Actinoplanes teichomyceticus ATCC 31121: one gene and its partner. The protein of the gene in region 1 interacts with the protein of each later gene in a pairwise test. Links are inferred from orthologs where the notes say so. Each region holds a gene or a part of one and is shown on either strand. Other genes may lie near its edges. The genes, in order: aceE and nth.

Region 1 (14,833 bases):
AGGGTCCGGACCGGGTCGTGCGTGGTCACGCCACCGGCGACGGCGGCCAGCGCGGACTCCGCGGGCGCCATGTACGGCGTGTGGAACGCCCCGGCCACCTTCAGCGGGATCACCCGGGCCCCGGCCGGCGGAGCGTCCTTGAACCCGGCCAGCGCGTCCAGCGCCCCGGCCGCGACGATCTGGCCGGCCCCGTTGCGGTTCGCCGGGTGCAGCCCGTGCTTCTCGATGGTGGCGAGCACTTCGTCCGGGTCGCCGCCGAGCACGGCGGACATCCCGGTCGGCGCGAGCGCGCAGGCGGCGGCCATCTCCCGGCCGCGCAGCCCGGCCAGCGCGATGGCGGCCTCCGGCGGCAGCACCCCGGCCAGCACGGCGGCGCCGAGCTCGCCGACGCTGTGGCCGGCGACCAGCGCGACGTCACCCATCGGCAGGTGTTCGGCGGCGAGCACGGCGGCGGCGACCAGCAGCGGCTGGGTACGGGCGGTGTCCTTGATCTCCTCGGCGTCCGCGGCGGTGCCGAGGTGCACCAGATCGACGCCGGCGAGCGCGGACCACCAGGTCAGGCGGTCCCGCGCACCGGGGAGTTCGAGCCAGGGGGTCAGGAAGCCGGGCTTCTGGGAGCCCTGGCCGGGCGAGAGTACGGCGAGCACGCCTTCGACTCTTCCGGATCGGGAGGTGGTTCGCGGTGCTGCGCTCGACCAAACCCTACGATCAGCCTTGTAGGTTCCCTACAAATCGCGCATTGGTTTGCACGGGTTGAGCACCATTTGGCGCTCTGCTCGTTAGTGCTTGCCCACTCGTACGGGCCGCGGCTGCGCTGTGACTCATGTCGCAGGGTCGAGCCGTCCGATGCTCAGGGCCATCCGCAGCGCGAACGCGTCCCGGCCGTCCAGTGGCGAGAGCGCGGTGACCTCGGTCACCCGGCGCAGTCGGTAGCGCACCGTGTTCGGGTGCACGTAGAGCTCCCGCGCGGCGCTCTCCAGCACCCCGCCCGCCGCGAAGAACGCGTCCAGGGTCTCCAGCAGGCCGCTGCCCGCCCGGGCCAGGGCGGCGTACACGTCGTTGCGCAGCTTGCGGCGGGCGTCCATGTCGCCGGCCAGGGCCCGCTCCGGCAGCAGGTCGTCCGCGGCGACCGGGGTGGGCGCGCCCGGCCAGGCCGGTGCGGCGCGGAACCCGGCCAGCGCCGCCCGGGCCGACTCGGTGGCCTGCTCCAGCGTCGGCACGGCCGGCCCGACCACGATCGGCCCGGCGCCGAAGCTCGGACTCAGCGCCGCCGCGGTGGCCACCGGGTCGGCCGCGCCGCCGACCACCGCGACCAGCCGGTCGCCGTGCACCCCGCCGATCACCTCGAGCCGGGCCCGGCGCGCGGCCCGGTAGACCGCGTGCAGCACGGCGGTGATGTCGCCGCCCGGGGAGCGGCCCACCACCACCGCCACCGGGGGCGAGTCCACCCAGCCCAGTGCGGCCGCCCGGCTGGCCAGGACGTCCGACGAGTCGCCGCGCAGCAGCGCGTCCACCAGCAGCGCCTGCAACCGGGCGTCCCAGGCGCCGCGGGACTCGGCGGCCCGCGCGTACACCCGGGCCGCGGAGAAGGCGATCTCCCGGGAGAACCGCAGGATCGCCCGCAGCAGCAGGTCGTCCTCACCCTTCGAGGCGAAGCCCGGCACCTCGGCCTCGGCCACGTCGATGGTCACCTTGATCAGCTGCACGGTCTGGGTCAGCGTGATCGCCCGGGCCAGGGCGCGCGGCGCGGCCGCGAACACCTCGTCGGAGATCTCCTGGGTGCTGGCCGCCACGGTGGCGCCCGAGCGCAGCCACTCCACCAGCGACCGCACGCCGGCCTGTGCGACAAGCATCACCCAGGAACGTTGATCGGCCGGCAGCGCGCGGAACCACGGCAGCGTCTCCTCCATCCGGGCCACCGCGGAACTGGCCAGGGCGCCGGCATGCCGCTCGATCCGGCGCAACGTCGCAGGTTGGAGAGGGTTCGCCGGGGTATCAGGCGAGGGATCGGTGATTCGGCTGTCCGCCACGCGCCCAGAGTGTCATGTCGGCCTCGGCCGAGGCGAACCCTATCAGTTCTGTGAGATTTTGTGACTTTTGTCGGTTGTAGCGGTGCGCCTCTCCCGCGATTCCCGTGGGTGACCTGGCATCGTGTCCGACTAGCACGCCCGCCGGATTCAACCCCGGCCCCGGCGTGCCGATGAAGAAACGGTGCCGAACAACCGATCGACAGCCGAACCCGCGGATCGAGGAGGCGAGATGATGGACCGGGACGACAAGACGCGTGCCGAACTCGATCCCGCCCTGGAAGACCTGTCACCGATCGCCGAGGACGAACCGATCATCGTGACCGAGCCCGGCCGGGTCGGCTGCCGCAGCGACCTCCGCGGCTGGGCCGGCGCACATCTGCACGGCGCGGTGCGCCCGCGCCGCCGGGCCGCCGGCCGCGGCCGGCCGCCCGGCCGGTGGTGCTGAGCTGACTGGCCTCGCTCTGAGCTGATTGGCCTCGCTCCGCTCGGCGGGCATTGCGCCCTTTGACGTCGGGCGCAATGCGTGGGGGTTGCGGGGCTTTTGCCGGGGTGTGGGTGTGCGGCGGGGCTTGAGGGCTTTGCGATTTTTTTGGGGTACGCCGGGCGCTGGCTGGAGCGGGCTCACCCGACGGGGTGAGCGGGGGCGGTGGTGTGGGCGCGTTTCGCCGGCCGGGGCGGGATGGCTGGTCACGGTGAACGGGTGGACGACAAGAGACGGCTGATCCTGGACCAGGCGCTGGCCCTCGTGGACGAGCGCGGTCTGGCGGCCATGTCGATGCGGGCGGTGGCCGAACGGGTCGGGCTCACCTCGATGGCGCTCTACCCGTACGTCGGTGGCAAGGACGCCCTCCTCGACGGCCTCGTCGATCTGCTGCACCTGGAGCTGGGCACGGCGGTCGGCGACGACCTCGCCGACATCGACTGGCGGCGCCGGCTCCGGGCGCTGGGCCGGGCGGTGCGCTCGCTCGCCCACGCGCATCCCAGCGCCTTCCCGCTGCTGCTGAACCGCTCCGCGGCCGGGGCTTCGGCGTCCTGGCTGACCGCGGCGCTGCGGGGCATCCTGCACGACGCCGGGGTGGGTGACGACGAGGTGCCCCGGCTGGCCCGGATGATCTGCGCGTTCCTGCTCGGCTACACCACCGGCGAGGTCACCGGGGGGCTGCCCGCCGTCCCCGCCGCCGAGCCCGCCGGCGCAGGGCACCCGGCGGGGGAGGGATCCGCGGCGGCGGGGGAAGAATCCGCGGCGGGGGAGGAATCCGCGGCGGCGCGGGAGGAATTTGCCGCGGCGCGGGAAGAGTCCGCGGCGCGGGAGGGATTCGCGGCGCGGGAGAGTGCGGCGGCCGGTGGTGCGGGGGAACTGCCGGGGGGTGCCGGGAGCGGTGCGGGGGACGTGGTGGCCGGGCAGGCGGAGTTCGACGCCGACCTGGCGGACCTGGTCGCGCTCGTCGAGCGGGCGTCCCGCCGCCATGCCGCCGATCCGCGCTGATCGCTCGTGCCGGCGCGGCCGGTGCGGTGCCCACGGCGCGGCGGCGCGTCGCGGTGGTGAGCCGGCCGGGGCGCCGCGCGGGACCCGCACGGGGCGTGGCTGAGAAGCCTGCGGGCGGGGCCCCACAGGTCGTATCGGGAAGGGTTTTCCGCCGGTGGGCGGCCTCGCGGGAAATGGGTTCGCGGATCGGCTGCCGCGCCGCGGAAAGGGAAAACGCCCTGGCTCGCGGGGCGAGCCAGGGCGAACGGCGGGTGGTCAGATCCGGCGGCGGATCACGAAGGCCATGCCGGCCAGGCCGGTCAGGATCACCAGCAGGATCGCGCCGTTGAGCAGCAGCAGGCGGCGCATCTGGCCGAACAGTTCGGACGCCCCGGCCACCGGATCGAGCTCGGACGATTCCATGGTCTCGCCGACGCCGCCGCCGATCCCGCCGTTGACCACGTCCGGCTTCGCCTTCAGCGGGACGCCGGAGAGGCGCAGCGTCTCGGACATCGACAGCCGGCCGTAGAACCAGCCGTCCGGCTTGCGGCCGGAGGGCTGCCTCGCCGGCCGGTGCGCCCGCGGACCACCGGTGGCCAGCGGGTACAGCTCGTACACCTGGGTGGCGTTCTGCTGGATCAGCACCTTGACGGTGTACTTCGGACCGAGCTTGGCGGACTTGGGCGCCGAGGTCTGCGGCGTCGCCGAGGCGAGCCACCCCACCTCGTCCATCAGCATCCGGAACAGCTTCGGGTCCTCCGCCTGCAGCACCGTGATCCCGTCGTCCGGCACGTCGTGGCCGGTGATGTGGATCGTGGTCGGCTGTAGTTTCGGCTTCGGCTTGGCCACCGGCCACACCGCCCCGGCCGTGCCGCTGCCGGCCGGCGCGGCCTGCGCCGACGCCGGAAGGACGCCGAGCGCCAGCGCCCCCGCCAGCGCCAGCCCGCCGACCGCCGCGGCGGCGGCCCGTTTCATCACCCGTCGAACCACCATCCGACCTCCCCCGCCCGTGGATGACATGGTTGCGTGAACCGCTGCTCGTGCTCCGGTGACGACCGGAGCGCGGCCTCGGCCTCCAGCCTTCCCGGACACCGGCCCGGCCGCATCTCGAGGCAGGGTGAATTGGAGCCATGTGGGGGACGACTGCGGAGGACGGTTTTCCGCCGTTGATCAGCGGCCGAATATTACTTGGTCCCCGCAATCCGTGGGGGCGGTGGCCACCCTTGTAGCGGACCGCATCACCGCATTCGACGACCAGCTATGGTGACCGGTCGCCGAATGCGGTAAAAGCGCCGGTTCAGGCGGAAAGGCGAGCGCGCGCCGCGGCGATCCGGGACATCGTGCGCTCCCGGCCGAGCACCTCGATCGACTCGAACAGCGGCAGCCCGACCGTACGGCCGGTGACCGCCACGCGCACCGGCGCCTGGGTCTTGCCGAGCTTCAGCCCGCGTGCCTCGCCGACCTGCTCCAGCGCGGCCTTGAGCGCCTCGGCGCGCCAGTCGGTCAGTTCGCCGAACGCGGCCGCGGCGCCGTCGAGGATGTCCGCCGCGCCCTCCTTCATCGCCTTCGCCCACGACGCCTCGTCGTGCACCGGCTCGTCGAGGAAGAGGAAGTCGACGTTCTCCACGATCTCGGAGAGCACCGCGATCCGGGTCTGGGCCAGCGGGGCGATCGTGGTGAAGACGTCGATGTCGAACTTCGCCGGGTCCCACGGCGGGGCCGGGATCGTGCCGGTGCCGGTCAGCCACGGCGCGCAGACCTGGGTGAACTCCTTCGGGGTGAGCGCCCGGATGTACTCGCCGTTGAACGCGCGCAGCTTCTTGACGTCGAAGAACGCCGGAGCGTGGTTGACGTCCTCGATCCGGTACTCCTCCTCGATCACCGACCACGGGACGATCTCGCGGTCACCGGTGGGCGCCCAGCCGAGCAGCATCAGGTAGTTGCGCATCGCGGCGGCGAGGTAGCCCTCGTCGCGGTACGACTCCAGGGCGACCTTGTCGCGCCGCTTGGACAGCTTCTGCCGCTTCTCGTTGACGATCACCGGGACGTGGCCCCAGACCGGCGGCGTGGCGCCGAGCGCCTCCCAGAGCAGCTGCTGCTTCGGCGTGTTCGGCAGGTGCTCCTCGGCGCGGAACACGTGGGTGATCCCCATGCTCATGTCGTCGACCACGTTGGCCAGCAGGAACACCGCCGAGCCGTCGCTGCGGGCGATGACGAAGTCCTCGATCAGCCGGTTCTCGAAGGTGGGCTTGCCGCGGACCAGGTCCTCGACCACGGTCTCGCCCTCGTCGGGCGTGCGGAAGCGCAGCGCGCGGCCCTCGCCCGGGCCGAGCCCGCGCTCACGGCAGAAGCCGTCGTAGCCGGTGTGCGTGTTGCCGGTCCGGGCGATCACGTCCTCGCGCTTGCAGTCGCAGTAGTAGGCCTTGCCCTCGCCGTAGAGCCGGGTGGCGGCGGCGGTGTGGTCGGCGGCGTACGAGGACTGGAAGTAGGGTCCCTCGTACGTCCCGCGCTCGATGCCGATCCAGTCCAGCGCCGAGATGATGCCCTCGGTCCACTCGGGCCGGTTGCGGGCCGCGTCGGTGTCCTCGATCCGGAGCACGAAGACACCGCCGTGCTGCTGGGCGTAGATCCAGTTCTGCAGCGCCGAACGGGCGCCGCCCACGTGAAACATGCCGGTGGGTGAGGGGGCGAAACGTACGCGAACAGTCACCCGCTCAGACTACCGAGACCGGCGATGGCTTTACGGACCCAGCCCGGCTGGTCCCGGAATAGGGTGATCGCCGGACCCGCTCCGGCGGAACCCCTCGTCCCCGGCGGCACCGCGCGGCTCCGTTGCCCGGCGCCGCCGGCCCGGCCGTTCCCCGGATCCCGGCCGGCGCTCGGGCTCCACGTGCCGGCCGGCGGCGCGGACCCCTTGACACCCGCGCGCCGAGAAGCCTACTTTACCAGTCAGTTAATTAACGAGGCAGTCAAATAGCGAGGTGAGAGCGATGGGCAAGGTTGTCGCGGTGGAGTATGTGACGCTCGACGGCGTCTTCGAGGAGCCGGCCTGGAGCGGGCCGTACTTCAACGACGAGCTCGGCAACTGGCAGGACGCGAACCTCCGCGAGGCCGACGCCCTGCTGCTCGGCCGGCGCACCTACGAGGGCTTCAAGTCCGCCTGGCCGCAGATGGAGGAGGCGACCGGGGAGTTCGGCGTGAAGATGAACGCGATGCCCAAGCACGTGGCGACCACCACGCTCACCACCCCGGAGTGGAACGCGAGCTTCCTGCAGGGCGAGGTGGCCGACGCGGTCGCGCGGCTCAAGGCCGGGCCGGGCCACCTGCTGATCAACGGCAGCGCCACCCTGGTGAACTACCTGACCAGGCACAACCTGATCGACGAGTACCGGCTCATGATCTATCCGGTGGTGCAGGGCGAGGGGCGGCGGCTCTGGGAGGACGGCACCAAGATCGCTCTCTCGCTGACCGGGAGCTGGCGGACCGGCACCGGCGTCGAGGTCGTCACCTACGTCCCGGCCTGAGCCGGCGCCCGGCCGGGCGCGAAACGCGGAATGGCCCGCCACTGTCGTGACGGGCCATTCCGGCGTGCGCCGACCTAGCTGTCGCCGCCGGTCTCGCCGACCGGAGCCGCGTTGACGTCGTCGATCGCGTACTTCTTGGCGGCCTCGGCCGGGACGTGCGCCGGCACCTTGCCGCGCAGCGCGAGCTCGCGCAGCGTGGCCACGGCGACCGACTCGCCGTCCACATGGAAGTGGCGGCGCAGCGCGTGCCGGGTGTCGCTCATACCGAACCCGTCGGTGCCCAGCGAGGTGTAACCGTTCGGCACCCAGCGGGCGATCAGGTCGGGCACCGCCCGCATCCAGTCGCTGACCGCCACCGACGGACCCTGTGCCGCCTCCAGCTTCTGCTGGATGTACGGCTTGCGCGGCTGGTCGCTCGGGTGCAGCAGGTTGTGCTCCTCGGCCTCGATCGCGTCCCGGCGCAGCTCGGTCCACGAGGTGACCGACCAGACGTCGGCGCTCACGCCCCAGTCCTGGGCGAGCAGCTCCTGCGCCTTGAGCGCCCAGCGCATACCGGTGCCGGACGCCAGGATCTGCGCCTTCGGGCCGTCCAGCGCGGGGCCCTCGGAGAACCGGTAGATGCCCTTGAGCAGGCCCTCCACGTCGACGTCCGCGGGCTCGGCGGGCTGGACGGCCGGCTCGTTGTAGATGGTGAGGTAGTAGAAGATGTTCTCCTGCTTCTCGCCGTACATCCGGTGCAGGCCGTTCTCGATGATGTGCGCGATCTCGAACGCGAACGCCGGATCGTACGCCACCACGGCCGGGTTGGTCGCCGCGATCAGCAGCGAGTGCCCGTCCTCGTGCTGCAGGCCCTCACCGTTGAGCGTGGTGCGCCCGGCGGTGGCGCCGAGCAGGAAGCCGCGCGTCATCTGGTCGGCGGCCGCCCACAGCTCGTCGGCGGTGCGCTGGAAGCCGAACATCGAGTAGAAGATGTAGAGCGGGATCATCGGCTCGTCGTGCGTCGCGTACGACGTGCCGGCCGCGATGAAGCTCGCCGTCGAACCCGCCTCGTTGATGCCCTCGTGCAGGATCTGGCCGGTCGTGGCCTCCTTGTAGGACAGGAACAGCTCCCGGTCCACCGAGGTGTACGTCTGGCCGTGCGGCGAGTAGATCTTCTTCGTCGGGAAGAGCGAGTCCATGCCGAAGGTGCGGGCCTCGTCCGGGATGATCGGCACCCACCGGGCGCCGAACTCCTTGTCCTTCATGAGGTCCTTGAGCAGGCGGACGAAGGCCATCGTGGTGGCGACCTTCTGCTTGCCGCTGCCGCGCTTGATGTCGCCGAACACCTTTGAGTCCGGGATCGCCAGCGACTTGGCCTTGGTGCGCCGGGACGGCACGTAACCGCCCAGCTCGCGGCGGCGCTCCTGCATGTACTGGTATTCGTCGGACTTCTCGCCGGGGTGGTAGTACGGCGGGAGGTACGGGTTCTCCTCGAGCTGCTTGTCGCTGATGTCGAGGTAGAGCCGGTCCCGGAAGCCCTTGAGGTCCTCCAGGGTCAGCTTCTTCATCTGGTGGGTGGCGTTGCGGGCCTCGAAGTGCGAGCCCAGCGTCCAGCCCTTGATCGTCTTGGCGAGGATCACCGTCGGCTGACCGGTGTGCTCCACGGCCGCCTTGTACGCCGCGTAGAGCTTGCGGTAGTCGTGACCGCCGCGCTTGAGGTTCCAGATCTCGTCGTCGGTCATGCCCTCGACGAGCTTGCGGGTGCGCGGGTCACGGCCGAAGAAGTGCTCGCGGACGTACGCCCCGGACTCGCCCTTGTAGGTCTGGTAGTCGCCGTCCGGCGTGACGTTCATCAGGTTGACCAGCGCGCCGTCGGTGTCCGCGGCCAGCAGCGGGTCCCACTCGCGGCCCCAGACCACCTTGATGACGTTCCACCCGGCGCCGCGGAAGAAGGACTCCAGCTCCTGGATGACCTTGCCGTTGCCGCGCACCGGACCGTCGAGCCGCTGCAGGTTGCAGTTGACCACGAAGGTGAGGTTGTCGAGCTCCTCGCGGGCCGCCAGGCCGATCGCGCCGAGCGACTCGACCTCGTCCATCTCGCCGTCGCCGAGGAACGCCCAGACGTTCTGCTGGCTGGTGTCCTTGATGCCGCGGTTGTGCAGGTAGCGGTTGTACCGCGCCTGGTAGATCGCGTTCATCGGGCCCAGGCCCATGCTGACGGTCGGGAACTCCCAGAAGTTCGGCATCAACCGCGGGTGCGGGTACGACGGCAGACCGCCGCCCGGGTGGCTCAGCTCCTGCCGGAAGCCGTCGAGCTGGTCGGTGCTCAGCCGGCCCTCCAGGTACGCCCGGGCGTACATGCCCGGGGACGCGTGGCCCTGGAAGAAGATCTGATCGCCGCCGCCCGGGTGGTCCTTGCCCCGGAAGAAGTGGTTCATGCCCACCTCGTAGAGGCTGGCGCTGGACGCGTACGACGAGATGTGGCCTCCGACGCCGATCTCGGGACGCTGCGCGCGGTGCACCAGCATGGCGGCGTTCCACCGGATGTACGCCCGGATCCGCCGCTCGACGAACTCGTCCCCCGGGAACCACGGCTCCCGCTCCGGCGGGATCGTGTTGATGTAGTCGGTGGACGTCAGTGGCGGAACGCCCACCTGTCGTTCACGGGCGCGCTCCAGCAGGCGCAACATAACGTACCGGGCTCGTTTGGCGCCCCGCTCGTCGATGACTCCGTCGAGGGACTCGATCCATTCGTTTGTTTCCGAAGGGTCGATGTCCGGAAGCTGGCTCGGCAGGCCATCGCTGATCACCGGGCGCTTGCGCTCCGTGGCCACAGGCAATCCTCTTGGTTGAGTGTCGGAACCGGTGCGATCCAGGTGGCGTATCGCCCGGAGGTCTCCATCCTGCCCCTTAACGGTGGGCGTCGTCACGCCTAACGGTCGGGGCAGCGATGCGCGACACACGTACTGACCAGTAACTTCGGGTGTCACCCGGTGAGGAACGAGAAACGGACCTGGCGAACCGGGTTGTCGCCGTTGGGATCCACCAGGCAGACCGACTGCCAGGTGCCGAACGCGATGCGCCCGCCGAACACCGGCAGGCTCGCGTACGGCGGGATCCAGGCCGGCAGCACGTGGTCCCGGCCGTGCCCGCGCGAGCCGTGCCGGTGCACCCACCGGTCCTGCGCCGGCAGCAGGTCGCCGATCGCGGTCAGCAGGTCCTCGTCCGAGCCGGCGCCGGTCTCGATCACCGCCAGCCCGGCGGTCGCGTGCGGCACGAACACGTGCAGCAGCCCGTCCGCGCCGCTCGCGTGCTCGCCGAGGAAGCGTTCCGCCTCGGCGGTGATGTCGACGACGGCCGGCGAGCTCCCGGTCCGTACGGTGATCACTTCGGTGCGCATCCGGCGAGCCTATGCGCACCGTTCCGGCGCCGGGCAGGCAGCCGCCGCGCCGGCCGGGACGCGGCGGGCGCCGGGTGTGCGGCGGCGCCGCGCCGGACCGTGTCGATCCCCGACCATGCCGATATCGCACCACCGCCCGGCCCGGCCGCGTCGGAAGATCGACAGGTGTGATCGGAATCCGGCGGGTGGCAGCGCTCGCCCGGGTCCGTAATGCTGGCTTCGTGACCACCCCGCAAAACCTCGACGAGCGGTTCCGCGATGCGGTCTCGGCCCTGCGGCCTCCGGAGCACCCACGGGCGCCCGGCGACCCGGTCCGTGACGGCGTCACGCTGACCGGCGCCCGCGCCCTGGAACTCTTCGACGCCCAGCTCACCACCCGCCACCTCGACCTCGCCGCGCGCTGGCTGCGCAGCTTCAACGAGGGCTTCCACACCGTCGCCTCGGCCGGCCACGAGGGCAATGCCGCGGTCGCCGCCGTGCTGCGCGGCGACGACCCGGCCCTGCCGCACGACCGGGCCGCGGCGTTCTACTGCGTCCGGGCGGCGTACCGGGCCGAGCCGTCCGGCGGCGACCCGGCCCGGCGGCTGGAGGAGGCCGCCCGGGACGTGCTGCGCGGGGTGGTGGCGTCGGTCCGGGACCCGATCAGCGGCGGGCGCGACCGGGTGTTCGGCAACGCCGGGCTGCATCTGGTCCCGGTGGTCTCCGCGGCGGCGGGCCACCTGCCGAGGGCGGTCGGCCTGGCGTACGGCCTGGGCCGCGCGCCGGACCCGCGCTGGCCCTCCGACGCGATCGTGGCGGCCACCTTCGCCGCGGACGACACCGCCCAGCCCGGCGCGGCCGCCGCCCTGCACGCGGCCGGCTGGCACGACCGGGCCGGCCAGCCGGTCCCGCTGCTGCTGGTGTGCGAGGAGGACGCGCCCGGCGGGGCCGCCGCGGACAGCTGGGCCGCGGCGGTGCTGCGCGGGCGCCCGGGGCTGCGTTACGCGTACGCCGACGGATGCGACCTGGCCGCCGTCCACGACGCCGCCACCGCGGCGGTGGAGTACGTCCGCCGCGAGCGCCGCCCCGCCGTGCTGCACCTGGGCACGGTGCGCCTGCTGGGCCACCCGGGCGATCCGGACCCGGGCGCCGACCTGGACCGCGACCCGCTGGTCGGCGCCGCCCGGCTGCTCGTCGAAGCCGGACTGCTCGGCCCGGACGAGGTCATCACCCGCTACGACGAGGTCGGCTGGCAGGTCCGCAAGGCCGCCGAGGAGGTGCTCGGCGAGCCGAAACTGGCCACCGTCGGGGAGATCGTCGCCGCCCTGGCCCCGCGCCGGCCGCTGCGGGTCGCGCACGCGATCGCCGAGGCCGCGAGCCGGGCCACCGGGCCGGGCGCGGCCGGGCGGGCCCGGGTCTTCGGCGGGCGGCTGCCCGAACAGGCCGGCCCGATGACGCTCGCGCAGACCGTCAACGCCACCCTCACCGACGCCCTGGCCGCCCGGCCCGGGCTGCTCGTCTTCGGCCCGGCGACCACCCGGGGCGGCCGGCACGGGGTCACCGCCGGGCTGCGCGAGCGCGGCGGCGACCGGGTCTTCGACACCCCGGCCGACGCCACCGGGGTGATCGGGCTGGCCCTGGGCGCCGGGCTGGCCGGCCTGCTCCCGGTCGCCGAACTGCCCGGCCTGGCCGGTCTGCACGGTGGCGAGGACCAGCTGCGGGCCGAGGCGGCGACCATGTCGTTCCTGTCCTCGGGCCGCTACCGCAACCCCCTGGTGCTGCGCGTCCCGGCGCTCGCCGACGCGTACGGGCTCGGCGGGCACCTGGCCAACGACAACTCGGTCGCGGTGCTGCGCGACGTGCCCGGCCTGGTCGTCGCCGCCCCGGCCCGCGCCGAGGACGCCGCCCCGATGCTGCGCACCTGCCTGGCCGCCGCCGAGGTGGACGGCAGCGTCTGCGTCTTCCTGGAACCGGCGTCGCTGTACCAGACGAGGGACCTCTATCAGCAAGGCGACAACGAGTGGCTGGCGCCCTATCCGTCCCCGGACCGGTGGGCCGGTCAGCACGCCCCGATCGGTCGGGCCCGCATCTACACCCTGGGCACGGCGCAGGACCTGACCATCGTCACGTACGGTGGCGGGGTGCGGATGTCCCTTCGAGTGGCGGCCCGGCTGGCCGCCGACGGATACGGCACGCGGGTGGTCGATCTGCGCTGGCTGAGCCCGCTCCCCGTGGCCGACCTGGTACGCGAGGCCGCGGCGACCGGCCGGGTGCTGATCGTCGACGAGACCCGTCGCTCCGGCGGGGTCGGCGAGGGCGTGCTCGCGGCGCTGGTCGACGGGGCGTTCGTCGGGTCCGCGCGCCGGGTGGCCGCCGCCGACGCACCCGTTCCCCTGGGTCCGGCCGCCCAGCACGTACTGGTGGGAGAAGATGCCATCACACAGGGTGCCCACGCCCTGCTGGCGCGGTAAATTGCCACACACTCGGTGCGCCACTTGCGCCCGAGGCCCGGAGTGTGTGGACTACCCCCAGGTTCCGATGAATTTTTACAGCTGGTTCCGGGTGCATTTTCACGGCTAGGAGGATTTGGACAGTGAGCGCGACCGCGGGTCAGGCCGACGGCGTACGTAGCCTGGCGGACCGGTTCGGCTTCGAGCCGAACATGGTGGTCATGGAGATGGGATACGACGACGATGTCGACGAGGATCTCCGTGACGCCCTGACCGAACGCGTCGGTGAGCTGGTCGACGAGGACACCGACGAGGTCGTCGACGCGGTGCTGTTGTGGTACCGCGACGGTGACGGTGATCTGTTCGAGCTGCTCACCGATGCTCTTGGCCCCCTCGCCGACAACGGCGTGGTGTGGTTGCTGACCCCGAAGGCCGGGCGCGACGGACACGTCGAGCCGAGCGAGATCAGCGAGTCGGCGCCCACCGCCGGCCTGCAGCAGACCTCGACGGTGAACGCCGGCAAGGACTGGACCGGGGCCCGGCTCGTCTCCCCGCGGGGCGCCAAGAAGAAGTAGCTCACCCACCCCCTCAGCGCAGGTCGGCGTCCCTCCCGGACGCCGGCCGATCGGCGTGGCTAGGCTGGGCGGATGCCGATCGAGGTAGGCCGGCCGGCGCCGGATTTCCTGCTCAAAGACCAGAACAACCAAGAGGTACGCCTCGGGAACTTCCGCGGGCGCAAGGCTGTGCTGCTGGTCTTCTACCCCCTCGCGTTCAGCCGGCGCTGCCACGGCGAGCTCACCGAGATCCAGCAGAACCTCGACGGGTACGCCAACGACCGGGTGCAGGTGCTCACCCTCAGCGTCGACTCGGTGTACAGCCACAAGGTCTGGGCCGAGCAGGAGGGCTTCGCGTTCCCGCTGCTCGCCGACTTCTGGCCGCACGGCGAGGTGGCGCGGGCGTACGGCGTCTTCAACGAGGACAGCGGCTTCGCCAACCGGGGCACGTTCCTGGTGGACCGGGCCGGAACGATCCGGTTCGCCGAGATGGCGGGGCCGGGGGAGTCCCGGGACCAGAGCGCGTGGCGGGCGGCGCTCGCCGCCGTCGAGGCCTGATCCACGCCGGTCCATCCCGGTCCCATCCCGGCTCCGCGATGCTCCGGGGCGGTCGCGCCGTCGCGGCGGCTCAGTCTGCCCTGTTCGTGCCGTTCGGTTCTCGCTGCGTCGCTTCCGGGTGGCGCCATCGGGGTCGCCACGGTTCCGTTCTTTCGGTCCGGGGCCTCTCCGGAAGGAGCGATTCCTCCCGGGTGGGCTCCGCTGCCCGGTGTGCGGTGCCTCCGGGCGGCGATCGCGGGCAGGGTAGGATGACCACTCCGGCACAGCCGAGCCGGGCGCGTAGCTCAGTGGGAGAGCACTCGCCTTACAAGCGAGGGGTCGTAGGTTCGAAACCTACCGCGCCCACCACCGTGAACAGCACCGGAGCGGACACCGATCCGGTCGGCCGTCCGCTCCGGTCTCATTTCCGGCCTTAGTTGCTCTTCCACAGCGGGCAGGCGACCTGCTCGGTGATGCCGCTGACCAGTTCTGGCGCGAGGCGCTGGTAGCGGGTCGTCATCACCATCTGGGACCAGCCCAGAAAGCCACCGCTCGGAAGACCCCCGCGCGTGCGGGGGTCTTTCCCGCGAGTACGCGCCGCTCTGGCCGGACGAGATGTTGTCCCCGCAGGTGCGGACATTCGAGCGGCTTCCGTGACGGGGCGGCGGAGTCCGCGGTGCCTGTGGTTCGTGCGGCCGGCCTGCTTCCCGTGAGCGGGTGGCGGCTCGCGCCCAGGGGTCTTGCGCTGCTCCGGGCCGCGGTGGTGGGCGGGACCGGGGCGGCTGGCGGGCCGCGGTGACCTGGTGGCCGCTCGTGCCGACCAACTGACGACGTTTCTGGGCCGCAGTCGTGCACCCGATGACGACTCGATCATTCACGAGGATGGGCCACGCCGCCCGGGAGGTTCTCCGGCTG
Region 2 (14,367 bases), 6.4 Mb from region 1 along the record:
GGTCCGGGAGCGCGGGCCGGCCGGCGGGGGCGCCGTGGTCCGGGAACGCGGGCCGGCCGGTGAGGGCGGGTCGGTCCGGGAGCGCGGGCGTGCCGGTCGGGACGGCGTGGTCCCGGAACGCGGGCCGGTCGGCGAGGGTGGGCTGGTCCGGAAGGGCGTGCCGCCCGCGAGGGGCGGGCGGCACGGCGTGCGGTGGCTCGGGGACCGGGATCGGGTCGCCGGGCGGGAGTGGGGCCGGTGGTTCGGGATCGGGCGACGGCGGCGGATCCGGATGGCCGGGCTGCCCGTCCCGCGGTAGCTGCGTCACGTCACCCTCCGTGATGGTTCGCGCGCTTTCCGTACGGATTGTCGCTCAGCCTAGCCAACCGGCTGGAACGCCGGGTCCTAAGCTGTGCCGGTACCCGACTAAGGAGTGTTCGAGCCATGCAGAAGTGGGAGTACGTGACCGTGCCCCTGCTGGTACACGCGACCAAGCAGATCCTCGACAACTGGGGCGACGACGGCTGGGAGCTGGTCCAGGTGGTGCCGGGGCCGAACCCGGAGCAGTTGATCGCCTACATGAAGCGGGCGAAGTCGTGACCACCCCGATCGCCGGCGTGGGCGGCGTCGACGCCTACGCGAAGCTGGCCGAGCTGGGCCTGACCCTGCCGTCCGTGGTCCCGCCGCTGGCGTCCTACGTGCCGGCCGTGCAGTCCGGCAACTACGTCTACGTCTCCGGCCAGCTCCCGATGGTCGAGGGCAAGCTGGCGCGGACCGGCAAGGTGGGCGCCGAGGTGACCGCCGAGGACGCCACCGACATGGCCCGGATCTGCGCCCTCAACGCGCTGGCCGCGATCGACTCGCTGGTCGGCCTGGGCCGGGTCGTGAAGATCGTCAAGGTGACCGGCTTCGTGGCGTCCGCCCCGGGCTTCACCGGGCAACCGGCCGTGGTCAACGGCGCCTCCAACCTGTTCGGCGAGGTGCTCGGGGAGCAGGGCCGGCACGCCCGCAGCGCGGTCGGGGTGAGCGAGCTGCCGCTGGACGCGCCGGTGGAGGTCGAGGTCATCGCGGAAGTGGCGTGATCTTGGGCGGGTTCGGCCGGGTTTGATGACCCAAGGTGACCGGGACGGACATCGTGTCTCGGCTCACCATGGACCCGCGACGTACGATTCTCGGCATGGGGGGTGCTGAGCCCGCGTCGGCCGAGGTCGACCGGCTGCCGGGTTGGGTGTCGCTGCTACGCGCCCCCAATCCGGGTCCGATGACTCTGGACGGCACGAACACCTGGGTGCTGCGGGCGCCCGGGGCAGAATGCGCCACGGTGATCGATCCCGGCCCGCTGGACGAGGCGCACCTGCGCCGGATCGCGCAGCTCGGGCCGTTCCAGTTCATTCTGGTCACACACGGTCATCACGACCACGTCGAGGGCGCCGAGCGGCTCTCCGAGCTGCTCGGCGGCACCGCGGTGCTGGCCGCCGACCCGGCGCACTGCGTGCGTGGTGAGCCGTTGGACCCACGGGAGCATCTCGGCCGGAACGGACTGGAAATACAGGTCCTGGACACTCCAGGGCACACCGGTGATTCGGTGTGCTTCCTCGTCGAGTGCGGGAACGAGCGGGTGATGTTCACCGGCGACACGATGCTGGGGCGCGGGACCACGGTGGTGGCCCACCCCGACGGCGACCTGACCGCCTATCTGGCGAGTCTGGAGCTGCTCACGGCGTACGAGAAGGTCCTGATGCTGCCCGGTCACGGACCGGCCCGGGCCGACACCGCGGCCCTGGCCGCGCAGTATCTCGACCACCGCAGGGAACGCCTGGCGCAGGTGGCGGCCGCGATGGCGGCCGGAGCCGAGACGCCGCAGGCGGTGGTCGACATCGTGTACCCGGACATCGACCCACGGGTACGGTTCGCGGCCGAGTGGTCGGCCGCGGCGCAGATTGTTCACCTGCGGCGGGAATCAGCGTCGAGGGCCGACGGTTTGGACCGGCTGTGACCTGCCCCGTGTGCGGCACCGTCGCCGTTCCCGGTGCCCGCTTCTGCCACCACTGCGGGTCCGCGCTGCCCGCCGCCGCCGCGCTTCCGGCCGCCGAGCGCCGGATCGTCACCGTGCTCTTCGGCGACCTCTCCGACTTCACCTCCTGGTCGGAGGATCTCGACCCGGAGCGGGTCGGCGCGGTCACCGACCGGGTGCTGGCCGCGCTGGCCGGCGCGGTGAAGACGTTCGGCGGGCACGTGGACAAGCTCACCGGCGACGGGATCATGGCGGTCTTCGGCGCCCCGGTGGCGCACGAGGACGACGCCGAACGGGCGGTCCGGGCCGCGCTGAGCATGCAGCGCGCGGTCCGCCGGGTGCTGGACGACGAGCGCGGCGGCGGCGCCCCGCTCGGCCTGCGCGTCGGGCTGAACACCGGCGAGGTGGTCGCCGGGATGCAGGCCGGCATCGAGTACACGGTCATCGGCGACACGGTGAACACCGCGGCCCGGCTGGCCGACGCCGCCGCGGTCGGCGCGGTCTACGCCGGTGAGCGCACCAGCGGCGGCACCCGGCACGTCGCCTCGTGGCGGCAGCTGCGGCCGCTGCGGCTCAAGGGCAAGCGTGAGCCGGTGCCCACCTACGAGCTGCTCGGCCTGCACGACGCCCCGGGCACCCGCTCCGGCCTGGGTGACGAGGCGCCGTTCGTGGGCCGGGAGGCCGAGCTGGGCCGGGTCTCCGGACGGCTGGCCGAGGCGATCGACTCGGGCACCCCCCGGGTGCTGGTGATGACCGCCGAGGCCGGGATCGGCAAGTCCCGGTTCGCCGGGGAGGTGAAACGGCTCGCCGCCGGTTACGAGGTGGGCACCGGGCCGTACGCCGGGCACGGCGCCCGGGTGCTGCGGGTGCGCTGCCGCGCGTTCGGCGAGCGGCGCCGTTACGCGCCCCTGGCCGACCTGGTGCGCAAGGCCGCCGGCCTGCCCAAGGACGTGGTCGCCACGGTCGGCCGCACGGTCGTCGAGGAGCGGCTGCGCAAGGTGGCCCAGCGGCTCGGCGTGCCGCTGGACATCGACCGGTTGCTGGTGCTGCTCGGCTACGGCGAGGCCCCGGTCAGCCCGGGCGGCCCGGCCGCGCCCGCGGACTGGCCGCCGAGCGCCAAACGGGTGGACGCCGAGGCGATCTCGATCGCGGTCGCCGACCTGCTGAACGCGATGGCCGCCACCACCCCGCTGATGGTCATCGTGGACGACCTGCACGACGCCACCGCCACCACGGTCGACGCGCTGGGCAGCACGCTGTCGCTGCTGGAGGGGCCGGTGGTGGTGCTGCTGCTCGGGCGGCCGGAGCTGGTGCGTACGGCGGGGGCGCTGACCCGGCTCTCCGACGCCGAGGTGCACACCCTGCCGCCACTGCGGGGCGCGGACGCGTCGCGGCTGCTGACGTCGTACCTGAGCGGCGGGAAACTGCCGCAACCGGACACCGACCGGATGCTCGCCACCGCCCAGGGCAACCCGTTCTACCTGGCCGAGATGGTCACCCTGCTGATGGAGCGGGGCGCGCTGACCCCGGCGGTCGGCGCGAACGCGGCCGGCAAGTGGCAGCTCGCGGCCGGCTCGCTGGGCAGCCAGCTGCTCTCCCGGGACCTGGCCGCGGTGCTCGCGGCCCGCATCGACGCGCTGCCGTCGGAGCCGCGCGCGGTGCTGCGGGACGCGTCGGTGGCCGGCACCACGGTGCCCGCGGGGGTGCTCGAGGCGCTGCAGGACCGCCGCGCGCCGAGCGAGCTGCCGCCCGGCGTGGACCTCGCGGCCCAGCTCGAACGGGCCGTGGACGAGCTGCTGCAACGGCGCATGATCCACCGCAGCCGCGGCGGCTTCCAGTTCACCACGCCGCTGATGCGCGAGGCGGCGTACGCCGGGATCGGCAAGGCGGACCTGGCCGAGCGGCACGCCTACCTGGCCACCTGGGCCGCGCCGGAGACGGTGGGCCGGCACGCCGACGCGGCCACCCGGCTGAGCCTGAGCGACAACGAGCGGGACGCGTTCGTGGCCACCCACGCCGAGGCCGCGATCGACCTGGCGAACGCGGTCCGGCTGCGCCCGGACGCCGCGGTGCGCGAGGTGGCCGGCCTGGCGGTGGCCGCGCTCGGCCGGATGGCCCGGCGCGCGCTGGCCAACATCGAGCCGGCCGCCGCGATCGAGTACGCCGAGCGCGCCGCCCAGCTGGCCGGCGGTGACCTGCCGCTGCCCGACCAGCTGGTGCTGGCCCGCGCCATGCTGCGGCTGGGCCGGGCCGAGGAGGCGCTGGCGCACGGCGAGAAGATCAGCAAGAGCGCCGGCGACGACCCGGTCTGCCGGGCCGAGGCGATGATCGTGGTGGGCCGGGCGCACGAGGCGCTCGGCGACGGTGGCCGGGCGGTGGCCGCCTGGCAGGAGGCGCTGGAGGTGGCCACCGAGGCGCAGCTGCTGCCGGAGCGGGCGAACGCGATGCGCCGGCTGGGCATGGCCGACTTCCTGAACGGCCGGCTGAGCCAGGCCAGCAGCCGGTTTGCCGCCGCGTACCAGGTGACGCTGGCCGCCGGGGACCGGCACGGGCAGGCCTGGGCGCTGCAGAACCTCGCCTGGGTGACCACCACCCGGGGGGATTTCGCCGGCACCGACGCGGTGCTGGGCCGCGCCGCGCGGCTCTTCGCCGAGCTCGGCGACCCGGTGGGCCGCTCCTGGCTGCGCGGCACCACGGCGTTCGCCCGGCTGCTGGCCGGCCGGTTGCAGGAGGCGCGCCGGCTGGCCCGGATCTTCCTGCCCTTCGGCGACCGGGTCGGTGAGGGCTGGGCGGTCGGCACGCTGCGCGTGGTCGAGGCGTACGCCGCCGCCGAGCTCGGCGACCTGGGCGCGGCCGACAGCCAGGCACGGCGGGCGTACCGGGAGTTCCAGGAGGTCTCCGACGACTGGGGCTGCGGCCTGGCCATGGTGGTGCGCGGGGTGATCGCCCGCGGGGTCGGCGAGCTCGACCACGCCGCGGACCTGCTCGGTGACGCTCTCTGGTACGCCGACAAGACCGGTCACCCGCTGCTGCTGGGGATGGCCGGCACCCTGCACGGGTTCGTCGCGCTGCAACGTGGCGACCTGGCCACCGCGGAGGCCGACGCGCGCCGGGTGATGACCTCGGTGGAGCCGCACAACTCGCTGGCCCCCGCCCAGGTCGGGCCGCGCGTGCTGCTGGCCGAGGCGCGGACCAGGGCGGGCGACGCGGCGACCGCGGTGGGGCTGCTGGCGCCGATCGCCAGCGACACGTCGGCGCCGTCGCTGCTGTTCTCCCGGCGGCACGCGCTGGCGTCGTACGCTTCCGCGCTGCTCGCCGAGGGCCGGGTGGAGTCCGCGCTGACCTGGATCGAGCGGGCCCGCGAGGTGCCGGCCGAGGACGTGCGCAGCGGGGTGCTGGCGGCGATGGTCCGGGCCCGGGTGCTGGCCGCCTCGGACCGGTACGTCCAGGCGCGGGCGGCGGCCGAGGAGGCGGTCCGGCTGGCGTACGCCACCGAGCAGGCCAGCGAGCGCGCCGCCGCCGAGGAGTTGCGGGACACGCTGGCCGTCACCGCGGTGGAACCGCCCCCGGCGGAAACTGTCGCCTACGCGTCTGACATGCCGGGATGATCTCCCGGGTGGCTGGCGTATTTTCTACACCGTGACGGAGACACCGCCCGGCGCCCTGCCCGTGCCATACGTTCCAGGCATGTCCGGCTTGTCGGTCATGGCCCGGGGTGGTTACGCGACCGTCTACCGGGCCACGCAGGATTCCGTCGGGCGCGAGGTCGCCATCAAGATGGAGAACCGCACCCTGGACAACGCTCGGGACCAGGCCCGCTTCCTGCGCGAGGCGCGCGCCGCCGGGCGGATGTCGTCGCATCCGCACGTGGTCGACCTGTTCGATGTGGGCGTCACGGTGGACCAGCATCCGTACCTCATCATGGAGCTCTGCGACGGGTCGTACCTGGACCGGATGCGGGTCCAGCCGCTCGGCGCGGCCGAGGCCCGCGACGTCGGGGTGAAGATCGCCGACGCGCTGGTGCACACCCACGCCAACGGGGTGCTGCACCGCGACGTCAAGCCCGCCAACATCCTGTACTCGCAGTTCAACCAGGCGGTGCTGGCGGACTTCGGGCTGGCCGTGCTGGGGGAGATGCGCGATTCGTCGGTGACCCTCGAGGTGCTCACCCCGGCGTACGCGCCGCCCGAGATGTTCCGGCACGAGAGCCCGTCCGGCGCCGCCGACGTCTACTCGCTGTGCGCCACCCTCTACGCGATAATGAGCGGCCGCCCGCCACGCTGGCCCAGCGACCGCAGCCCCAGCCTGGTCACCCTGATGGACCTGTTCCAGCAGCCGATCCCGGAGCTGCCCGGGGTGCCGGCCGCGTTGACCGACGTGCTGCGCCGCGGCATGGACAACGACCCGAAGTCCCGGCCGTCCGCCCAGGAGCTGCTCGACCTGCTGAGCAACCTGCACCTGGACCCGAACACCCCGCCGCCGTCACCGTCGGTCTACCGCTCGTCGTCGACGTTCGTGCCGCCCCGGCCGCGGCCGGTCGCCCCGGCCACACCGACCCGGTCGGACGAGACGCCCACCGTGCACACCCAGGGCCGCAAGACCGGCTTCTTCACCAAGTGGTTCAGCTGGTAACCGAGAAACCCCTTCCCCGGTACGCATCGGCGGGCCCCGTCCGCAGGCCACGGGCCAGGCCCCGGGACCACCCGCGTCACTCCGGGTCCAGGACCGCCAGCAGCTCGCCGGTGTCCACCTCGGCGCCCGGGTGGACCGGTAGGGAGGCGACCACACCGGCCGACGGCGCGTGGACCGGGTGCTCCAGCTTCATCGCCTCCAGCGTCAGCAGCAGCTCACCGGCCCGGACCCGCTGGCCCGGCACCACCAGCACGCGCCGCACCGCGCCCGGCAGGGGCGCGATCAGCGAGCTCTCCGCGGCCTCCGGAGCGGGCAGCGGGAACCGGGAGATCTCGCGGAGCGTGACCGAACCCTCCGGGCTGTCCACGTACGAGACATCACCGACCCGGTGCACCAGGACCGCCAGCCGGATGCCCTGCACGTTGAGCACCACCCGGTCGCGCCGGGCCGAGACGACCACGATCGGCGGGTGTTCGTCCACCGGGGCCTGCCCGAGCCCGGCCAGGTCCAGCTCCTCGGGGTCGACCGAGCGGACCCACCAGCCGGCCAGCTCACCGTGCCGGTTCATCCGGTAGCCGACCTCGACCGGGCCGGTCGGGCCGTCGTAGACCGCGGTCTGCGAGCCGGACGGCACGTTGCGCCAGCCGGACGGCAGGGTGCTCAGCACCGGCGCGCTGGCCCGCCGGTCGGCGGCGCCGGCCAGCGCGGAGGCCAGGCAGGACAATCGGACCGCGTCCACCGAGGAGAGCAGCGGCGCGAACACCTCGGGATGCCGGTCCAGGAAACCGGTGTCGATGTCGCCGGCCCGGAACGAGTGGTGCCGCAGGGTCCGCACCAGCAGGTCCCGGTTGGTGACCACGCCGTGCAGCTGGGCGCGGGCCAGCGCGGACGCCAGCATCCGGGCCGCCTCCTGCCGGGACGGCGCCCAGGCGATCAGCTTGGCCAGCATCGGGTCGTGGTGCATACCGGTCACCGAGCCGTCCGCGACCCCGGAGTCCAGGCGCAGGCCGGGCTGCGGCAGCGGGCGGAACGAACCGGCCACGTCGGGCACCGCGAACCGGTGCAGGGTGCCCGCCGAGGGCAGCCACGCGTACGCCGGATCCTCCGCGCAGATGCGCACCTCGATGGCGTGCCCGCGGATCGGCGGCGGCCCGGGCATCGGCAGGCTGCCGCCCTCGGCGACCAGCAACTGGAGCCGGACCAGGTCGTAGCCGGAGGTGCACTCGGTGACCGCGTGGTCGGTCTGCAGGGTCGGGGTCAGCTCCAGGAACCAGAAGTCGCCGTCGGAGTCCAGCAGGAACTCGACCGCGCCGGCGCCGACGAAACCGAGCGCCCGGACCGCGACGATCGCCGCCCGGCACAGGTCCTCGCGCAGCGCGGCGTCCACCGCCGGCGACGGGGTCTCCTCGACGATCTTCTGGTACCGGCGCTGCACCGAGCACTCCCGCTCGCCGAACGGCACCACCGCGCCCATCGCGTCGGCCAGGATCGGCACCTCGATGTGCCGGACGTTGGGGACGTACGGCTCGCAGAACACCTCGCCGTCCACCTCGCGCCGGGTCGAGGCGACCGCCTCGGCCAGCGTCGCGGCGTCCCGGACCACCCGCATCCCGACGCCCCCGATGCCGGTGTCCGGTTTGATCAGGACCGGAAAGCCGGGCACCGTCTCCGGGTCGGTGAACGTCGGCAGCACCGGCACCTTCGCCTCGGCGACCAGCTTCTTCGTCTCGGTCTTGCGGTGCAGGGTGCGCAGCGTCGCGGCCGGTGGGCCGACCCAGATCATTCCGGCGTCCACCACCGCGGCGGCGAACTCCGGGTCCTCGGCGAGCACCCCGTTGCCCGGGTGCACGGCGTTCGCGCCGGCCCGTTTGGCGGCCGCGATCAGCGCGTGCTGTTCGAGGTACGTGGTGGCCCGGGTGCTGCCCTCCAGGTGGACGGCGTAGTCGGCCTCGTTGACATGCGGGGCGTCGGTGTCGACGTCCGAGTAGACGGCGACCGTCTCGATGCCGACCAGGCGGCAGGTGGCGAACACCCGGCGGGCGATCTCACCACGGTCGGCCACCAAGAGTCGTCGGATCACGGGTCTACCTTTCAGGGTCGGAACACGCCGACGTGTTCGGCACCTGCCACGGCGGCGCTGTGCACTGCGGAGAGGCAGAGGCCGAGGACCGTACGGGTGTCGCGGGGGTCGATGACGCCGTCGTCGGCCGCGGCGGGCTCCGCCGTGGGACGCGGCCAGCTGAACTGGAAGCGGGGCTCGTCGGCGCGGGCCGGTGTGCCGCCGGGCTCCGGGCCGATGGTGAGGACCAGGTGCGGCACGGTGGACTTGGCGACCGCGTGCACCAGGGGGGCGTCGTGGCGTACGTCGGCGGTCTCGCCGTCGCCGGGCGCGGGCGGCCCGGGGTGGCGCAGGAACAGCACCGGCGTGGCGGTGGCGTTGGCCAGTTGCAGGAAGTGCACCGCCTTCTGCGACTCGGCCGGGGAGAACCAGGCGCCCGGGCTGGCCAGTACTCCGATCGGGTAACCGTGCAGCTCCCCCCATCCGGCCACGAGCACGCTGCCCTGGCCCGGTTTGAACTCGTCGAAGTCGGAGTCGTCGAGGACCCGGGCGAGCACCTCGCGCGGGTCGAAGCGGTCCGGCCCGGCGGCCGCCAGGCACAGCAGCGCCTCGCTGTCGTAGCGGGGCTCCGGCGGGTGGGTGCTCCGGGGCGGTGGGCCCTGCTTGCGCCAGTTGAAGCGGCGTACGCACTGGCGGGCCAGGCGCAGCCCGTCCCGTTCGTCCTCGGCGAGCTGGTCGGCCGGCCCGGCCGGGCCGGCCGGCACCACCGGGGTGGCGCGTACCTCGACACCGGAGCGCTGCGGGTGGATGGTGAGCACCTTGGCGTGCCCGCGTACCACGATCGTGTAGTCCGAGAGGGCCGGCAGGTACGCCGCGTCGCCGCTGGTGGTGCCGAAGACCACGCACACGGTGGGCACCCGGTCGGCGGTGAGCCGGCTCAGCTCCCGGGCGATGCTCCCGGCCGGGGCCGCCTCCCCGGCCGACTCCACCAGGTTGACCAGCGGCAGCCGGTTCTCCGACGCGATCCGGGCGGCCCGGCGGATCTTCTTCGCGGTGTACGGGTTGACCGCGCCCCCGTCCACGGTCGGGTCGTTGGCGATGACCACGCACTCGACGCCCTCGACCACGCCGATGCCGGTGACGACGCTGGCGCCGACCGGGAACTCCGAGCCCCAGGCCGCCACCGGGGACAGCTCCAGGAACGGGCTGTCCTGGTCGAGCAGCATCTCGATGCGCTCCCGGGGCAGCAGCTTGCCGCGCGCGTGATGCCGGGTCACCCACTTCTCGCCGCCGCCGGCGCGCGCCTCGTCGAGGGCGGCCTCCAGCGCGGCGAGCCGCTGCAGGGTGGTGCTGCGCCCCTCCAGGTATGCCGGGTCGCGCGGGTCCAGCGTGGTGCCGAGCACGGTCATGAAACGACCCCGATGCCCGCTACGCCCCTACCTGCGTTCAATGCCGCGCCCTTCCCATGTCCCGCCGGTGCCTCTCGGCCACCTCCGTAACGAGTGGCCGTGCGGGCACGACACGGATCCGGCTTGCGAGCGCCGGTCACCGGGAAGGGTGGATCAAGCACGTTTGAGGGGCTGCCCCGCAGGACAGCCCCTATGACGTGGGAGGGCGGAGGGTCAGACCCGGGCGCGCCGGGCGAGCCGCTCCGGATCGAGGATGATCACGCTCTTGCCGTCCAGCCGCAGCCAGGCGCGGGAGGCGAAGTCGGCCAGCGCCTTGTTCACCGTCTCCCGCGAGGCGCCGACCAGCTGGGCCAGCTCCTCCTGGGTGAGGTCGTGGGTGACGCGCAGCACGCCGCCGTCCCGGGTGCCGAAGCGCCCGGCCATCTGCAGCAGGTTCTTCGCGACCCGGCCGGGCACGTCGGTGAAGATCAGGTCGGCCAGCGCGTCGTTGGTGCGGCGCAGCCTGCGGGCCAGCACGCGCAGCAGCTGCTCGGCGATCTCCGGCCGGTTGTTCAGCCACGGGCGCAGCGACGACTTCTTCAGCCGGGCGAGCCGGCTGTCGGTCACCGCGGTCGCGGTCGCGGTGCGCGGGCCCGGGTCGAAGAGGGAGAGCTCGCCGAGCATGTCGGACGGGCCCATGATGGAGACGAGGTTCTGCCGTCCGTCCGCCGCCCGGCGACCGAGCTTGATCTTGCCGGACAGAACGATATACAGACTGTCGCCGGCCTCGCCCTCGTTGAAGACGACGTCGCCCTTGCGGACTTCGATCGTGTCCATCTCCTTGGCGAGCGCCTCGGCGGCTTCCGGGTCAACGCCCTGGAAGATTCCGCTGCGCGCCAGTACCTCATCCATCGCCGCACCTCCGAAACGCGCAACGTCTGCGCTCGATCAGTCTAGGCGCACGCGGGCGGGAAACGGGCGGCCACCCCTTGATCCAGATACTGGACGGTAACCAGGTTTGCCGAGACCGGTGGTGACAATTCGACGGTCCGGGCATATCGGGACGGCACGTTCGTCGGTCGCTCCGGGCTGCGACTCGACGGTATCGTCCGGGTCGATGAATTCGCACCCCCGCTCCCACCGCGAGCGCCGTTCCGGGCGGTTTGCCCTCAAAGTCGGGTTAGCTCTCGTTGTCCTCGCGGGCCTGGGTCTCGGTGGCGTCGCCCTGGCCGATCGGCGTGGCGACGACAAGCCCGCCTGGCAGGGATCCACCGCCGCGCCGGCGCCCGGCTCGACCGGCAACTCGACCGGGGCGCGGCCGGAGTCGGCCGCCCTGCCGACGGTCACCCTCTCCGCCACCGGCGACATCATGATGGCCAGCGCGCCCGGCGGGCTGCCGCCGCGCAACGGCGCCGGCTTCTTCGACTCGGTCCGCAAGGCTCTGGCGTCCGATCTGGTCATGGGCAACCTGGAACAGCCGCTCACCGAGGACACCGGCACCTCCAAGTGCGGCTCCCCGCCCTCGCCGAACTGCTTCGCCTTCCGATCCCCGCCGTCCTATGCCGAGCACCTCGCCGACGGCGGGTTCCAGCTGCTGAACACGGCCAACAACCACGCCAAGGACTTCGGCGCGGCCGGGTTCCGCAACACCATCGAGGCCCTGGAGGGCGCCGGGTTGCGGCACACCGGCGCCGAGGACCAGATCACCGTGGTCGAGACGAAGGGCGTCAAGGTCGCGGTGGTCGGCTTCTCGCCGTACGCCGGAGCCAACGACCTCAACGACCTCACGCACGCCCGCGCCGTGGTGAAACGTGCCGCGGGCCAGGCCGACCTGGTCGTGGTGCAGGCGCACATGGGCGCCGAGGGCGCGAGCAAGAACCACGTCGAGCCGGGCAGTGAGAGCTTCTTCGGGGAGAACCGGGGCGACCCGATCAAGTTCAGTCACACGGTGATCGATGCCGGGGCGGACCTGGTGATCGGGCACGGGCCGCACGTGTTGCGCGGCATGGAGTTCTACCGGGGCAAGCTGATCGCGTACAGCCTGGGCAACTTCGCCGGCGGCGGGCGCACGCTGTCCAAGGACGGCATCCTCAAGTACGCCGGGGTCCTGCGCGTCACCCTGACCGCGGACGGGTCGTACGCCGGTGGCCGGTTCCTCTCCACCTACATGAACAGTGCCGGCCTGCCCACCCGGGACACCGCCGACGAACGCGGCCGGGAGCTGGTCGCCGACCTGACCGCCGCGGACTTCCCGGAGAGCGGGGCGACGATCGGCGCCGACGGGACGATCAAGCCCGCCGCGTGAGGCGACGGGGCGACCCGCCGACGTACTCTTTACCGGTGACCCGTCCCCGCAACGCGCCCGCCGACGCCGGGACAGCTCTGCTCCAGCGGTCGATGAGGCGTTTCGCGGGGGAGACCCCGATCGGCCGGAAGCGCCGGGCCCGGAAAATGGCCCGGCTGCTCGCCGACACGCATCCGGACGCGCATTGCGAGCTCGACTTCAGCACGCCGCTGGAGCTGGCCGTGGCGACCATCCTTTCCGCACAGACCACCGATGTCCGGGTCAACCAGGTGACCCCGCGGCTGTTCGCGAAATACCGGTCGGCCGCCGACTACGCCGCCGCGGACCGAGCCGAGATGGAGGAGCTCCTGCGGCCCACCGGCTTCTTCCGGGCCAAGACGAACTCGCTGATCCGGCTCGGACAGCAGCTCGAGGAGCAACACGGCGGCGTGCTGCCGCGCAAACTGGAGGAGCTGGTCGCGCTCCCCGGCATCGGGCGAAAGACCGCCAACGTGATCCTCGGCAACGCCTTCGGGGTGCCCGGCATCACCGTCGACACACACTTCCGCCGGCTCGCCAACCGCTTCGGATGGGTCGACGAGACCGACGAGGTGAAGATCGAGTTCCTGGTCGCCGACCTGATCGAGAAACGCGACTGGACCATGCTGTCGCACCGGGTGATCTTCCACGGGCGGCGGGTCTGCCATGCGCGGAAACCGGCCTGCGGGGCGTGCACGCTCGCCGCGCTCTGCCCGTCGTACGGCACCGGCCCGACCGAGGCCGTCCCGGCGGCCAAGCTCCTCAAGGGGCCCCGGGCCCGTGACCTGGCGGCCGCCGCGGGCGTGGACCCGCAGCTCGTACCGGCCGCGGCCGTCCTCGCCCCGGAGGAGCCGTGAGGTTGCGACACACCGCGCCGGTCGTGGCGGCCCTGCTGCTGATCGCCGGGTGCACCGGCGGCACCGCGACCGAGTCGCCGGCGGACCCCGCGGACCCCTCGCCGTTCGCGGCCTGCCCGGCGCTCTCCGGCGGCGGCGCCGATCTGCCCGACGTCTCGCTCGCCTGCTTCACCGGCGGCGGCCGGGTCCGGCTGGCCGACCTGCGCGGACCCGCGGTGATCAACATCTGGGCGTCGTACTGCGGCCCGTGCCGCACCGAGCTTCCGGTCATGCAGCGGCTCGCCGACCGCACCGCCGGCCGGCTGACCGTGCTCGGAGTGGACAGCGGGGACACCCGCGGGGCGGCCGCCTCGTTCGCAGCCGACCACGGCATCACCATGCCCAACCTGTTCGACCCGGAACACCGGCTGGCCGACGGGGTCGGCACGGTCACCCTGCCCAGCACCATCTTCATCGGCGCGGACGGGAAGAGGTATGTCCACCGGTACCCGATGGACGCCGCCGAACTGAGCCGGCAGCTGCGCGAACACACCGGCATCGAGGTCGCCCTATGAGTCAGGGCGTGCTGCTGGACCGGCCGGACGACCTCCCAGCCTGGTTCGAGCCACTTCTGGCCCGGGTGTCCACCTGTCGTACCGAAGACTTCACCTCGCTGCGCCGGCCCGCCGGCGGCCCCGGGCGCTCCAGCGCGGTCCTGGTGCTGCTCGGCGAGAGCCCGCCGGCCGCGGACACCCCGGGCGGCCCCGACCTGCTGATCCTGCAGCGGGCCGCGACCATGCGCAACCACGCCGGGCAGCCCGCCTTTCCGGGCGGCGCCACCGACCCGGATGACGCCGACGCGGTGGCCACCGCGGTGCGCGAGGCCCAGGAGGAGGTCGGCCTGGACGTGTCCAGCGCCCACCCGCTGGCCCTGCTCCCGGAACTGTGGATCCCGGTCAGCCGGTTCTCGGTCACCCCGGTGCTGGCCTGGTGGCGCAAGCCGCATCCGGTCCACCCGCTGCAGCCCGCCGAGGTCGCCCACGTGGCCCGGCTGCCGATCAGTGAACTCGCCGACCCGCAGAACCGTATCCAGGTACGACACCCGAGCGGCTGGGTCGCGCCGGCCTTCCAGGTCC

The links.
Region 2: the proteins of aceE (region 1) and nth interact in binary tests that used the Escherichia coli proteins (3 or more experiments, as listed by UniProt). The link is inferred for Actinoplanes teichomyceticus ATCC 31121 from one-to-one orthologs.

What each region holds. Positions count from the first base shown.
Region 1 is NZ_CP023865.1:1,526,599-1,541,431, forward strand. The notes cover bases 6,894-10,203. They hold aceE (pyruvate dehydrogenase (acetyl-transferring), homodimeric type), read right to left. Parts: upstream 9,833-10,203; coding sequence 7,094-9,832; downstream 6,894-7,093. Other genes in these bases: ACTEI_RS07045 (dihydrofolate reductase family protein), read left to right, coding at 6,894-7,019; ACTEI_RS07055 (YjbQ family protein), read right to left, coding at 9,985-10,203. In the rest of the region: ACTEI_RS07015 (ACP S-malonyltransferase), read right to left, coding at 1-647; ACTEI_RS07020 (PucR family transcriptional regulator), read right to left, coding at 822-2,015; ACTEI_RS07025 (hypothetical protein), read left to right, coding at 2,260-2,475; ACTEI_RS38130 (TetR/AcrR family transcriptional regulator), read left to right, coding at 2,731-3,516; ACTEI_RS07035 (hypothetical protein), read right to left, coding at 3,772-4,488; gltX (glutamate--tRNA ligase), read right to left, coding at 4,793-6,205; more of ACTEI_RS07045, read left to right, coding at 6,486-6,893; more of ACTEI_RS07055, read right to left, coding at 10,204-10,398; ACTEI_RS07060 (transketolase C-terminal domain-containing protein), read left to right, coding at 10,620-12,848; ACTEI_RS07065 (DUF3052 domain-containing protein), read left to right, coding at 12,971-13,402; ACTEI_RS07070 (peroxiredoxin), read left to right, coding at 13,475-13,939. UniProt on the Escherichia coli protein: Component of the pyruvate dehydrogenase (PDH) complex, that catalyzes the overall conversion of pyruvate to acetyl-CoA and CO(2).
Region 2 is NZ_CP023865.1:7,967,395-7,981,761, reverse strand. Bases 11,517-14,360 are described here. They hold nth (endonuclease III), read left to right. Parts: upstream 11,517-12,469; coding sequence 12,470-13,252; downstream 13,253-14,360. Other genes in these bases: ACTEI_RS35135 (NUDIX hydrolase), read left to right, coding at 13,803-14,360; ACTEI_RS35140 (TlpA family protein disulfide reductase), read left to right, coding at 13,249-13,806; ACTEI_RS35150 (CapA family protein), read left to right, coding at 11,517-12,377. Outside these bases: ACTEI_RS37605 (Rv0361 family membrane protein), read right to left, coding at 1-307; Sp36 family protein, read left to right, coding at 424-579; ACTEI_RS35185 (RidA family protein), read left to right, coding at 576-1,061; ACTEI_RS35180 (MBL fold metallo-hydrolase), read left to right, coding at 1,157-1,975; ACTEI_RS35175 (adenylate/guanylate cyclase domain-containing protein), read left to right, coding at 1,972-5,601; ACTEI_RS35170 (serine/threonine-protein kinase), read left to right, coding at 5,633-6,625; ACTEI_RS35165 (ATP-binding protein), read right to left, coding at 6,702-8,705; ACTEI_RS35160 (carboxyl transferase domain-containing protein), read right to left, coding at 8,717-10,093; ACTEI_RS35155 (Crp/Fnr family transcriptional regulator), read right to left, coding at 10,307-10,984; more of ACTEI_RS35150, read left to right, coding at 11,190-11,516; more of ACTEI_RS35135, read left to right, coding at 14,361-14,367. UniProt on the Escherichia coli protein: DNA repair enzyme that has both DNA N-glycosylase activity and AP-lyase activity. The DNA N-glycosylase activity releases various damaged pyrimidines from DNA by cleaving the N-glycosidic bond, leaving an AP (apurinic/apyrimidinic) site.